DNA from 3 places in the Micromonospora inyonensis genome. Region 2 is predicted to be linked to each of the others. Evidence: riboswitches for the same ligand, from Rfam matches in the RefSeq annotation. Region 2 holds a riboswitch; each other region holds the start of a gene.
What was found. A riboswitch is a leader RNA that binds a small molecule or an ion and turns the genes downstream of it on or off. The one in region 2 is predicted to bind cyclic di-AMP.
Positions count from the first base shown of each region.

Region 1: linked by a shared signal. The riboswitch ahead of GA0074694_RS16775 (coiled-coil domain-containing protein) and the one ahead of GA0074694_RS28490 (C39 family peptidase) in region 2 are both predicted to bind cyclic di-AMP.
Region 3: linked by a shared signal. The riboswitch ahead of GA0074694_RS09540 (coiled-coil domain-containing protein) and the one ahead of GA0074694_RS28490 (C39 family peptidase) in region 2 are both predicted to bind cyclic di-AMP.

Region 1 covers NZ_FMHU01000002.1:377,015-380,279, reverse strand. Annotated here, with positions in the region: gene GA0074694_RS16785 (HelD family protein) at 1-346, shown strand, start outside; gene GA0074694_RS16780 (cation diffusion facilitator family transporter) at 482-1,396, shown strand; cyclic di-AMP (ydaO/yuaA leader) riboswitch at 1,550-1,681, shown strand; gene GA0074694_RS16775 (coiled-coil domain-containing protein) at 1,695-2,759, shown strand; gene GA0074694_RS16770 (PfkB family carbohydrate kinase) at 2,926-3,265, shown strand, end outside.
Region 2 covers NZ_FMHU01000002.1:3,203,623-3,206,887, forward strand. Annotated here, with positions in the region: gene GA0074694_RS28485 (CDP-glycerol glycerophosphotransferase family protein) at 1-705, shown strand, start outside; gene GA0074694_RS28490 (C39 family peptidase) at 693-1,562, opposite strand; cyclic di-AMP (ydaO/yuaA leader) riboswitch at 1,759-1,897, opposite strand; gene GA0074694_RS28495 (hypothetical protein) at 2,259-3,032, opposite strand; gene GA0074694_RS28500 (hypothetical protein) at 3,193-3,265, opposite strand, start outside.
Region 3 covers NZ_FMHU01000001.1:2,085,570-2,088,834, reverse strand. Annotated here, with positions in the region: gene GA0074694_RS33580 (hypothetical protein) at 1-17, shown strand, start outside; gene GA0074694_RS09550 (hypothetical protein) at 14-253, shown strand; gene GA0074694_RS09545 (YibE/F family protein) at 413-1,729, shown strand; cyclic di-AMP (ydaO/yuaA leader) riboswitch at 1,896-2,026, shown strand; gene GA0074694_RS09540 (coiled-coil domain-containing protein) at 2,031-3,041, shown strand; gene GA0074694_RS09535 (carbonic anhydrase) at 3,169-3,265, opposite strand, start outside.

The DNA.
Region 1 (3,265 bases), 2.8 Mb from region 2:
GGTCCGGTCCACCGGCGTGCACCCGGTGGCGCTGACCGTGCCGATGGCGCAACTGCCGGCGCGGACGGTCGAGGCGGTCACCGCGCTGCTGGCCCAGGTGGCCGGGACGGTGGGCGTGATCACGCCGGTGCCCCGCCGGGACGAGGTCGCCGGCTGGCTGGCCCACCTGGACTCGCCGCGCCTCCAGGTGGTGACCAGCCTCCAGGCCAAGGGCATGGAGTACGACGGGGTGGCACTGGTCGCGCCGGGCGAGATCCGGGCGGAGCCGGGTTCCGGCGTTCGGACCCTCTACGTGGCGCTCTCCCGGGCCACCCAGCGGCTCACCACCATCGATCCGGTCGACTGACCCGTCCGCCCCGCCCCGGCCGGCTGCCCCTCCCCCGCCGCTTCCGTTCCGGGCGGGCGACCCGCCCTTACTTGCATACATAGCGATGTGAACATACATTGGGTCCGGGCCGAACGGGGAACGGAGGGTGGGGGCGTGGGCGCAGGTCATGACCACCACGGCGGGATCGCACACGCCGCACAGCGACACACCGGCCGCCTCTGGGCGGCGTTCGGGCTGCTCGCCGCCCTGATGGCGGTCGAGGCGGTGACCGCGCTCGGCACCGGGTCGCTGGCCCTGCTCTCCGACGCCGGCCACATGTTCACCGACGTGCTCGGCATCGGCATGGCGCTGGCGGCGATCACCGCCGCCCGACGGGCCGGCCGGGATCCGCAGCACACCTTCGGCCTCTACCGGCTGGAGGTGCTCGCCGCGCTGGCCAACGCCGTCCTCCTCTCCGGGGTCGCGGTCTACGTGCTCGTCGAGGCGGTCCGCCGGTTCGGCGACCCGCCGGAGGTGACCACCGGTCCGATGCTGGTGGTGGCGGTGCTCGGCCTGCTGGCGAACCTGGTCGCCTTCGGGCTGCTGCGCGAGGGCGCGAAGGAGAGCATCAACCTGCGCGGCGCCTACCTGGAGGTGCTGGGCGACCTGCTCGGCTCCGTCGGCGTGATCACCGCTGCGGTGGTCATCGCGCTGACCGACTGGTGGTGGGCCGACCCGCTGGTCGCGGTGGCGATCGGGGTCTTCATCCTGCCGCGCACCTGGCGGCTGGGCCGGGCGGCGCTGCGCATCCTGGTCCAGGCCGCGCCGGAGCACCTTCAGGTGGGCGCGGTGCGCGACCGGCTGGGCGCCGTCCCCGGCGTGGTCGAGGTGCACGACCTGCACCTCTGGACGCTCACCTCGGGGATGGAGGTCGTCTCGGCCCATTTGACCACGGACCCGGCGGCCGAGATCGGCACCGTGCTCGCCGCCGCGCGGACGGCGCTGCACGAGGACTTCCACATCGAGCACGCCACCCTCCAGCTCGAGCCCGGTCAGTCGCCCGGCGTCTGCGACCGGGTCGAGTGGTAATTAGGGCAAACTTAAATCTCGGCGTGTATTGTCCGGCTATGTCGGATATGCCGGTGGAGATTCCTGGGAGTGGTGTGGCCAACGCTGCCCCTGGGACACCGGCTTCGGTAGTCTCGGATCCGGTCAACGCCAGGCGGCGCCCTCCGGCGCCTGCGGTGACCGCCGCCTAATCGCCGATGACGGCGAGCCGGGGAACCACGTCCTTGGGGTGCATCCGCGTGAGCGGTAGGGATCTTCCGTCCCGAACCCGTCAGCTAACCCGGTCGGCGGCTGACGGAAGGACATGTGCATGCCAGTAGTGGCACCCGTACGACGTACCGCCGCCCGGATGGCGGCCCTGATCGCCGCGACGCTCGCCCTCGGGGTCGCGGCCACGCCGGTCGCCGTGGTCCCCGCCGCGGCGGCGCCTCCGCTGGCGGCCAAGGCCCCCGGCGACGACCCCGAGGGAGGCACCCCCGCCCTGCGCGCCCAACTCGAGGCGGCCAGCAAGGGCTGGCTCGACGCGAAGGACGCGCTCGCGACGTCGGTCGCCCGCCAGCAGAAGATCAACGAACAGCTCACCACCATCGAGAAGGACCTGGCGGTCCGGGACCAGAAGGTCGGCGTGATCGCCGGGCTGGCGTACCGGACCGGCCGGCTCGGACCGGCCTCGGCCCTGCTGGCCAGCGACTCGCCGGACAACTTCATGGACCGGGTCGCCGCGCTGGACGCGGTGGCCGCCAACGAGGACCGCGAGCTACGTGGCCTGCTGACCACCCGGGAACAGGCCAACCGGGCGAAGACGGCACTGAACCGGGAGATCACCGAGCAGCGCAAGCAGGTCGCGGTGATGGAGAAGCGCAAGCAGCAGGCCGAGCAGGCCCTGGTGGTCGCCAACCGGAAGACGGCGGCCACCCGCCCCAGCGGGGGCAGCGACTCGAGCCGGTCCGCCACCGCGAAGCCGGCGCCGCGCAACCCCGACGGGTCCTGGCCACCCGAGTCGTGCAGCGTCAACGACCCGACGCCCGCCGACGGCTGCATCACCCCGCGTACGCTGCACGCGCTCAACCAGGCCAAGGCCGCCGGCTTCACCCGGTACGTCTCCTGCTACCGCCCCGGCGGTTCGGGTGAGCACCCCAAGGGGCGGGCCTGCGACTTCGCCGCACAGAAGAGCGGCTTCGGCGGCGACGCCACCGGCGGCGACAAGACGTACGGCGACAACCTGGCGGCGTACTTCAAGAACAACGCCAGCCGGCTCGGGGTGCTCTACGTCATCTGGTACCGGCAGATCTGGCTGCCCAGCAGCGGGTGGAAGTCGTACAGCGGGGCGGGCGGCGATCCGTCGAGCGACCACACCAACCACGTCCACCTGTCGGTCTACTGAGCCACCCGGCGCGGCCCGTCGTCCCCACCCGGGGGTGGCGGGCCGCGTGCCGTACCGCCCCGGCGGGACGACCCGGACACCGTCCTCCACAACCCCCTGAAAGGGGTCGCATGAGCGACACCGGGCGGGGAACCCGGGCCGCGCGAGCGGACGAGAGGCGGGCACCATGGACGGTCCCGACGGGTACGTGATGGTCTTCGCGCCGGCACCCGTGCTGACGGTCACCATCGACCAGCCGAGCGACGAGACCGAACTCCACCTGCACCCGGGCGGGCAGGGGGTCTGGCAGGCCCGGATGATCATGTCGCTCGGGGTGCCCGTGGTGCTCTGCGCCAGCCTCGGTGGCGAGATCGGCCAGGTGCTGGAACCGCTGCTGATCACCGAGGGGGTGCGGCTGAAGCGGGTGCTGCGGGACACCGCCAGCGGCGGATACGTGCACGACCGCCGCAACGGTGCCCGGCAGGAGGTCGCCGACGTCCCCGGCCATCCGCTCCGCCGGCACGAGC
Region 2 (3,265 bases):
CCGCCGGTGCCGATGCCGGCCCAGCCGACCGTGCTCTACACGCCCACCTGGACCGGGCACCACGCGGACGCCGACTACTGCTCGCTGTCGGTGGCCGAGGCGCTGGTCGGGCGGCTGCTGGCCCGGGGCGCGACGGTGATCCTGCGGGCCCACCCGTACACCGCGCAGAACCCAAAGTCGGCCCGGCAGCTCGCCCGGGTGGAGGAGGTGCTCGCGGCGGACCGCTCCCGCACCGGCCGGCAGCACGTCTGGGGCACCGAAGCCAGTCGGGCGATGAGTCTGGTCGACTGCGTGAACCGCTCCGACGCGCTGATCTCCGACGTCTCCGGGGTCATCTCCGACTACCTCTACTCGGGCAAGCCGTACGCGGTGACCGACATGGGCGCCGACGGCGACGCGTTCACCGAGCGCTTCCCGCTGGCCCGCTCCGGCTACGTGCTGCGCCGGGACCTGGCCGACGTCGACGACGTCCTGGAGCGGCTGCTCGGCACCGACCCGCTGGCCGAGGCCCGCTGGGCGATGCGCACCCACTACCTGGGCGACTTCCCGGTCGAGTCGTACGCCGAGGGGTTCCTGTCCGCCGCCCGGGCGCACCTCACGCCTTCAGGTGGTAGGAGGGGCCCCCTGTTACCGCATTTTGAGGAGCAGGGGTCCCCTCCTACCACAGCGGCGGCTGTTCCCCGCGCAAGGGCTCAGGCGGAGTAGCCGCGGGTGGCGGCCCAGTGCGCCAGGCTGATGCTGGTCATCCAGTACGAGCCGGCGGCGGCGTTCGCCGGGTCCGCGATCTTGACAGTACGACCGTTGTCCCGGTAACCGACCACCGTCAGGTAGTGCCCGCCGGGGTAGGAATGCCATCCCCCCGCCACGTCGGTGGCGGAACCGGCGATGTTCACCACGACGGCGTACCCGCTGCCGACGGCCCGCACCACGTCGGCCTGGAGCCGGTCCATCTGGGCCGGGGTGGCCGCGCCACCAGGGATCGTCCGGGTCCGGTAGACGTCCCGGCCGACGAGGTCGTTGAGGACCCGGGTGGTGTCCTCGGCGGAGTTGGTGCCGGCCTCGGTGGTGTGCAGCCGCCGGGCGAGGTCGTCCTGGCTGCGAACGACGTCCCGGGCGGTGAGCGCGATCCGGGTGGCGGCCGGACCGCAGTAGTAGAAGGTGGTCTGCTCCTGGTACTGGATGTCGAGCACCTTCGACGCGGGCGGCTTCGGCGGGGTGGGGCTGGTCGTCAGGTCCGGGTCCGGCGAGCGGGTGGCGGCGGGCGAGGCGGAGCGGGTGGCCGGAGTCGCCGCGGCGGCCGGTGGGGTGGTGGCGACGGCGGACGGGTTGGCCGGGGACGCACTGGCGCGGTCGCGGTGCCGGGAGGCGGCGGTCGACCGGTCCGGCTCGGCCGCCGTGGCCACGGTGTCGTCCCGGCGTACCGGTGTGTCGGTGTCGACGAGCAGGACGCCGGCGGTGGACGCCACCACCAGCACCGCCGCCGAGGCGGTCACCTGGTAGGACCGGCGGGTTCGGAACAGGGTGAACGGTCGCGGGACCGGGTACTTCACGGATTCCTCCACGGAAGGCAGGGGTGGAGAGCGGCGCACCTCATCGGCGCGCGGACGGACCGCACGCGGGATCGACGGGTCGCGGAGGGTGCCCGCTCGGACAGCGCCTGAGGACGGACGCCGGAGTCAGTGCCGGCGACGCGGACGGCCGGCCGGCGGCACCTGGGCACCGTGGAGGAACCGGGAAACGGGGGTGTACAGCACGGACTACTCCTTCCGATACCGCCTACCGGGTTAGCTGACGGATTCGGGCGGGAAGATCGCCCTACCGCGGGTCGGCCCCGCGGATTCACCCCGGACGTACGTGGGTCCCCGGCTCGTCGAGCACGATTAAGCGGGCCGGCACGGTGTCGCCCTTTGCGACCTACGACCGCACCAGACGGGCCGACACTACTGATACCTTGATCCGCTGCCAACCCTCGTGAACAGGCCGAACGACCCCTCATACCCGGAATTCGAGCGCGTTTCCGGGCTGACGACGCTGAATGGGACGAGCCGTCTACCCGTCATCGTCGAGGCGGTTACCGCCACGGGTCGGCACAACCGGGCCGCCGCACCGGGCGCAGAACGGGACGACCGGGGTCGAAGGTGCCGCACGGCAGGACGTGGCCCGGGTCACGTCACGATCCGGTCACGCCGCCGACTGCGGTGACCCCGAAGTGCCACAGGGACCCCGCAGCGGCCCGGGGGACGGGACCGGTCAGGGCGTCAGCCCACCCGCGCCGGCCGCCACCGGGCAGCGGGACGGACCGCGCCGGGCACCCGTCGGGACGCGGCGACGACCGTCGAGGTGCCCGCCCGGAGGCGCTCCGCGGCGAGGGACGCCTCCTCCGCCAGGGACCGCGCCGCCCTGGCGGCCACCTCGGCTCGCTGCCAGGCCGCCCGCTCCCGCTCGGCCGCCGTCCGGTACTCCACCCGCCGTAGGTCGCGCAGCACCCGGGACAGGACCGCCTCCTGCACGACCGGGTGCAGACGGGGGTCCCACCCGTTGCGGCGGGCGAACACGTCGCTGAGCGCCCGCACCGACAGGTCCCCCCGCCAGTACGCGGCCATCGCGGACCGGTGCAGGAACCGCTCGCGGGCGACGTACTCGGCCGGGGTGCGGGGCGTCCGGGGTGCCGGCAGGGCGGTGGCCCCGGCGAAGCGACGGGCAGCCGTCTCCGCCTCGTCGTACGCCCGCCAGGCCTGGTCGACCCGTTCCTGCGCGGTCAGCCACTCCGTCCGACGGCGGCGGGCGGTGTGCGCGGCCCCGGCCGCGGCAACGGCCACCTCTTCGGCGTACCGGCGCAGGTCGGCCGGGTCGCGAACGACGGGGTCGCCAGCGGCCGGGGCCGGGGCGGGTGGGGGCAGCACCCCCTCCCGTTCCCGCTCGGGGCGTGCCACCAGGACGGTGAGCACGGTCAGGGCGAGCACGAGCAGGGCGGACCAGATGGCGGCCGCCCGGGGCACGTCCACCAGGAACTCGTAGAGAACGATGTCCATCGTCGGCACCTCACGGAACACGGAGCGGGTGGGGGCCGCACGGACGCCTCGGGTGCGGGCGCGACCATCGTCGCAGCCACCGGTGGGCCGTCGGCGGGTGCGGGGTGAGGTTCGTCGGATCAGCTCGGGCCCCGGGGACGGGACACCCGGAGCGGACAGATCAGCGGGGCGGTGGTGCCCGGGAGCCGGCCGCACCGGCGTCGGTGCCGACCAGCGGCCGGACCGGGGGCCGG
Region 3 (3,265 bases), on a different contig from region 2:
GGCACGGGCGGTGGTGACGTTGAGCCGTTGGGTCCTGCACCTGCCGCTGACACTGCCCAGCCGGGCGTACGCCGTCGCCCTCGTGGTCGCGCTGCGCGACTCCCTCGGGCACGTGCCGGAACTGGACTTCGGGGAGGCCACCGTCAGCGCGGAGGACGACCAGTCGCGGCGTACCCGGATCTGGTGTGACGCGCGGCTGGGCGCCGGACGGCGGTGTGTGCTGCCGATCGGGCACGACGGGAGGTGCCGGTGACCCGGCGGGCGCATGGACGGGGCAGCTCCACAGCGTGCCGACGAACTTCCCACCGAGCGGACCCGGGCCGGGCCGCCGAACAGCCTGCGAGCTGCCGCTTCGGACCCGGCAGAATGGTCCGGCCAGGGCACCCGCCACGCCAGGACCGTTGGGAGAAGCATGGGCCACGACCACAGCCGTCCCACCGCCGCCGCGCCGCCGCGCGTACGGCGTGTCCTGATCGCGACCGTGGTCCCGCTCTTCCTGGTGACCCTGGTCGCGGCGCTGGTGCTCTGGCCCCGGGACACGCCGTCGGTCGGCGGCGGCGAGGACGCGCCCCGCTACCACGGCACGGTGACGCGGGTGGTGACCGAACCCTGCCCACCTGCCCCGGAGACCCCGGAGGGGACGACGGAGGGGCCGTGCGGGACCGCCACGGTGACCGTCGACACCGGGCCGGACGCCGGGCAACAGGTCGAGACGGCGCTGCCCGCCGGGCCGGGGTCGCCCTCGGTGGAGGTCGGCGACGAGATCGTCCTGGTGGTGCTCACCGACCCGGCCGACCCGACAGTCAGCGCCTACAGCATCGCCGCCCACCAGCGGGGCAAGCCGCTGATCTGGCTGGCCCTGGCGTTCGCCGTCGCCATCGTCGCGTTCGGCCGGTGGCGCGGCCTGGCCGCGCTCGGCGGGCTGGCGGCCAGCTTCGCCATCCTGCTCACCTTCGTCCTGCCCGGCATCAGCGCCGGGCAGGCTCCACTGCCGGTGGCGGTCACCGGCGCCGCGCTGATCATGTTCGTGGTGCTGTACCTCACCCACGGGGTCACCGCGCAGACCTCCGTCGCCGTCCTCGGCACCCTGGCCAGCCTGGTGCTCACCGGCCTGCTCGGCAGCCTGGCGACCGCGTTCACCCACCTCACCGGGTACGGCTCCGAGGACGCCACCACCCTGTCGATGTTCCAGGCCGACGTGGACCTGCACGGGTTGCTCCTGGCCGGGATCATCATCGGCTCCCTGGGCGTCCTGGACGACGTCACGGTCACCCAGGCGGCCACGGTCACCGAACTGGCCCACGCCAACCCCGGTCTCACCCGGCTCCAGCTCTACCGGGCGGCCACCCGGGTCGGCCGGGCGCACATCGCCTCGACGGTCAACACGATCGTGCTCGCGTACGCGGGCGCCTCGCTGCCCCTGCTGCTGTTGCTGACCGCCGACGCGCGCGGAGTCAGCGAGATCGTCACCAGCGAGTTCCTCGCCCAGGAGATCGTCCGCAGCATCGTCGCGACGCTCGGCCTGATCGCCGCCGTACCGATCACCACCGGCCTGGCCGCCCTGGTGACCACCGCCGGCCGGGGTGGTACGCCGACCCGCCGGCTGCCCCGGCCCGCCGGCGAGCGGGACGAGGCCCTCGCCGCGCTGAGCGGCCCCCGGGCCGCCACCGGAGCGACCGATTCCGCACCCGCTCCGGGCCGCCCGGCGAACACGGATCCGACCTGGTGACACTCCATAACGTCACCGCCATCCGGCCTGATCTTGACAAATGTGACAGGAGCGACGGAGAACAATAGGGAAATAACGCTTTTGGTCGGGATCCGGGCGTAGAACCCCATGCCCGCCGTCAGGTAACCTCGCTGCCGGTTACCGCCGAAGGCGCGCACCGGCGCCAGCGGGGCCACCGCCTAATCGCCCACCGGCGAACCGGGGAACCAGGTTCATGGGGTGCATCCGCGTCAGCGGTAGGGGCCACTTCCGCCCCGAACCCGTCAGCTAACCCGGTCGGCGGTCGACGGAAGGGAAAACTGTGACGGCACCCCTACGCCGCTGGCTGAAACCTGTCGTGGCCGTGCTCGCCGCCCTCGCCGTGGCCGCCGGGCCCGCGCCGGCGCTGGCTGAGCCGTCGAGCCCGTCGGGGCACGACGGAGAACAGCCCAAGCTCCTCAACGAGGTCATCGAGGAGGCGAACCGCAGCTACACCCAGGCCCAGGCCAAGCTGAGGGCCTCGACGGACCGTCAGCTCGCCCTCGCCTTGGAGGTCGAGCGGACCCGGAACGAGTTGAAGGCGCTCACCCCGCAGGTGGCCAAGATCGCGGTGCGGTCCTACATGACCGGCCGGGTCGGCCCCACCTCCATGCTGCTGGACAGCGACACGCCCGACTCGTTCGTCAGGCGGGCCGGCGCGCTGGACGAGATGAACATGGTCAACAACAAGAAGGTCGCCGCCGTCGCCGCCGCCAAGGAGCAGGCGGAACGGGCCAAGAAGGCGCTCGACGCCGAGGTGCTGGAGGAACGGAGGCAGGCCGACATCCTGAAGAAGCGCCAGCGCGAGGCGGAGCGGTCACTCGCCCTCGTCGGCGGCGTCGGGTTGACCGGTGGCCTGGTGGACGCCACCTCCCCGATCGCCCGGCCCGGCCCCGGGCGGGACAGCAACGGCAACTGGCGCCCGCTGGGCTGCACCGAGGACGACCCGACCACCGGCGGTTGCATCACCCCACGCACCCTGCACATGTACAGGGAGGTCAAGCGGGCCGGCTTCAACCTGTTCGTCGGGTGTTACCGACCGGGCGGGCCGTACGAGCACCCGAAGGGGCGGGCCTGCGACTGGTCGCTCCAGAAGTCGGGGTTCAGTAGCTGGGACACCAAGGCGGAGCGGATGTACGGCAACAACCTCACCGCGTTCCTGGTGCGTAACGCCGACCAACTCGGCATCTACTACGTGATCTGGAACAAGCAGATCTGGTTCCCGGCGACCGGCTGGAAGTCGTACAGCGGCCCCTCCGACCACACCGACCACGTACACGTGTCCATGCTCTGACCCCGAGCCGAACGAACACGGGCCCCGCCTCCACACATCCGGGAGAGCGGGGCCTGTTCGCGTGACCGGGTCGACGCCGGTGGGCCACCAGGGCCGCCGGCCACCCGCACCGCCGGCCGGGCGGAGGTCAGCTGCCGGAGGGGGCCGTGAAGGCGGCCGGGCCGGCGACGAGGGTGACGTCCTCGCTGGCGGGCATCGCGCGGACCATCCGCACCTCGCCGGCA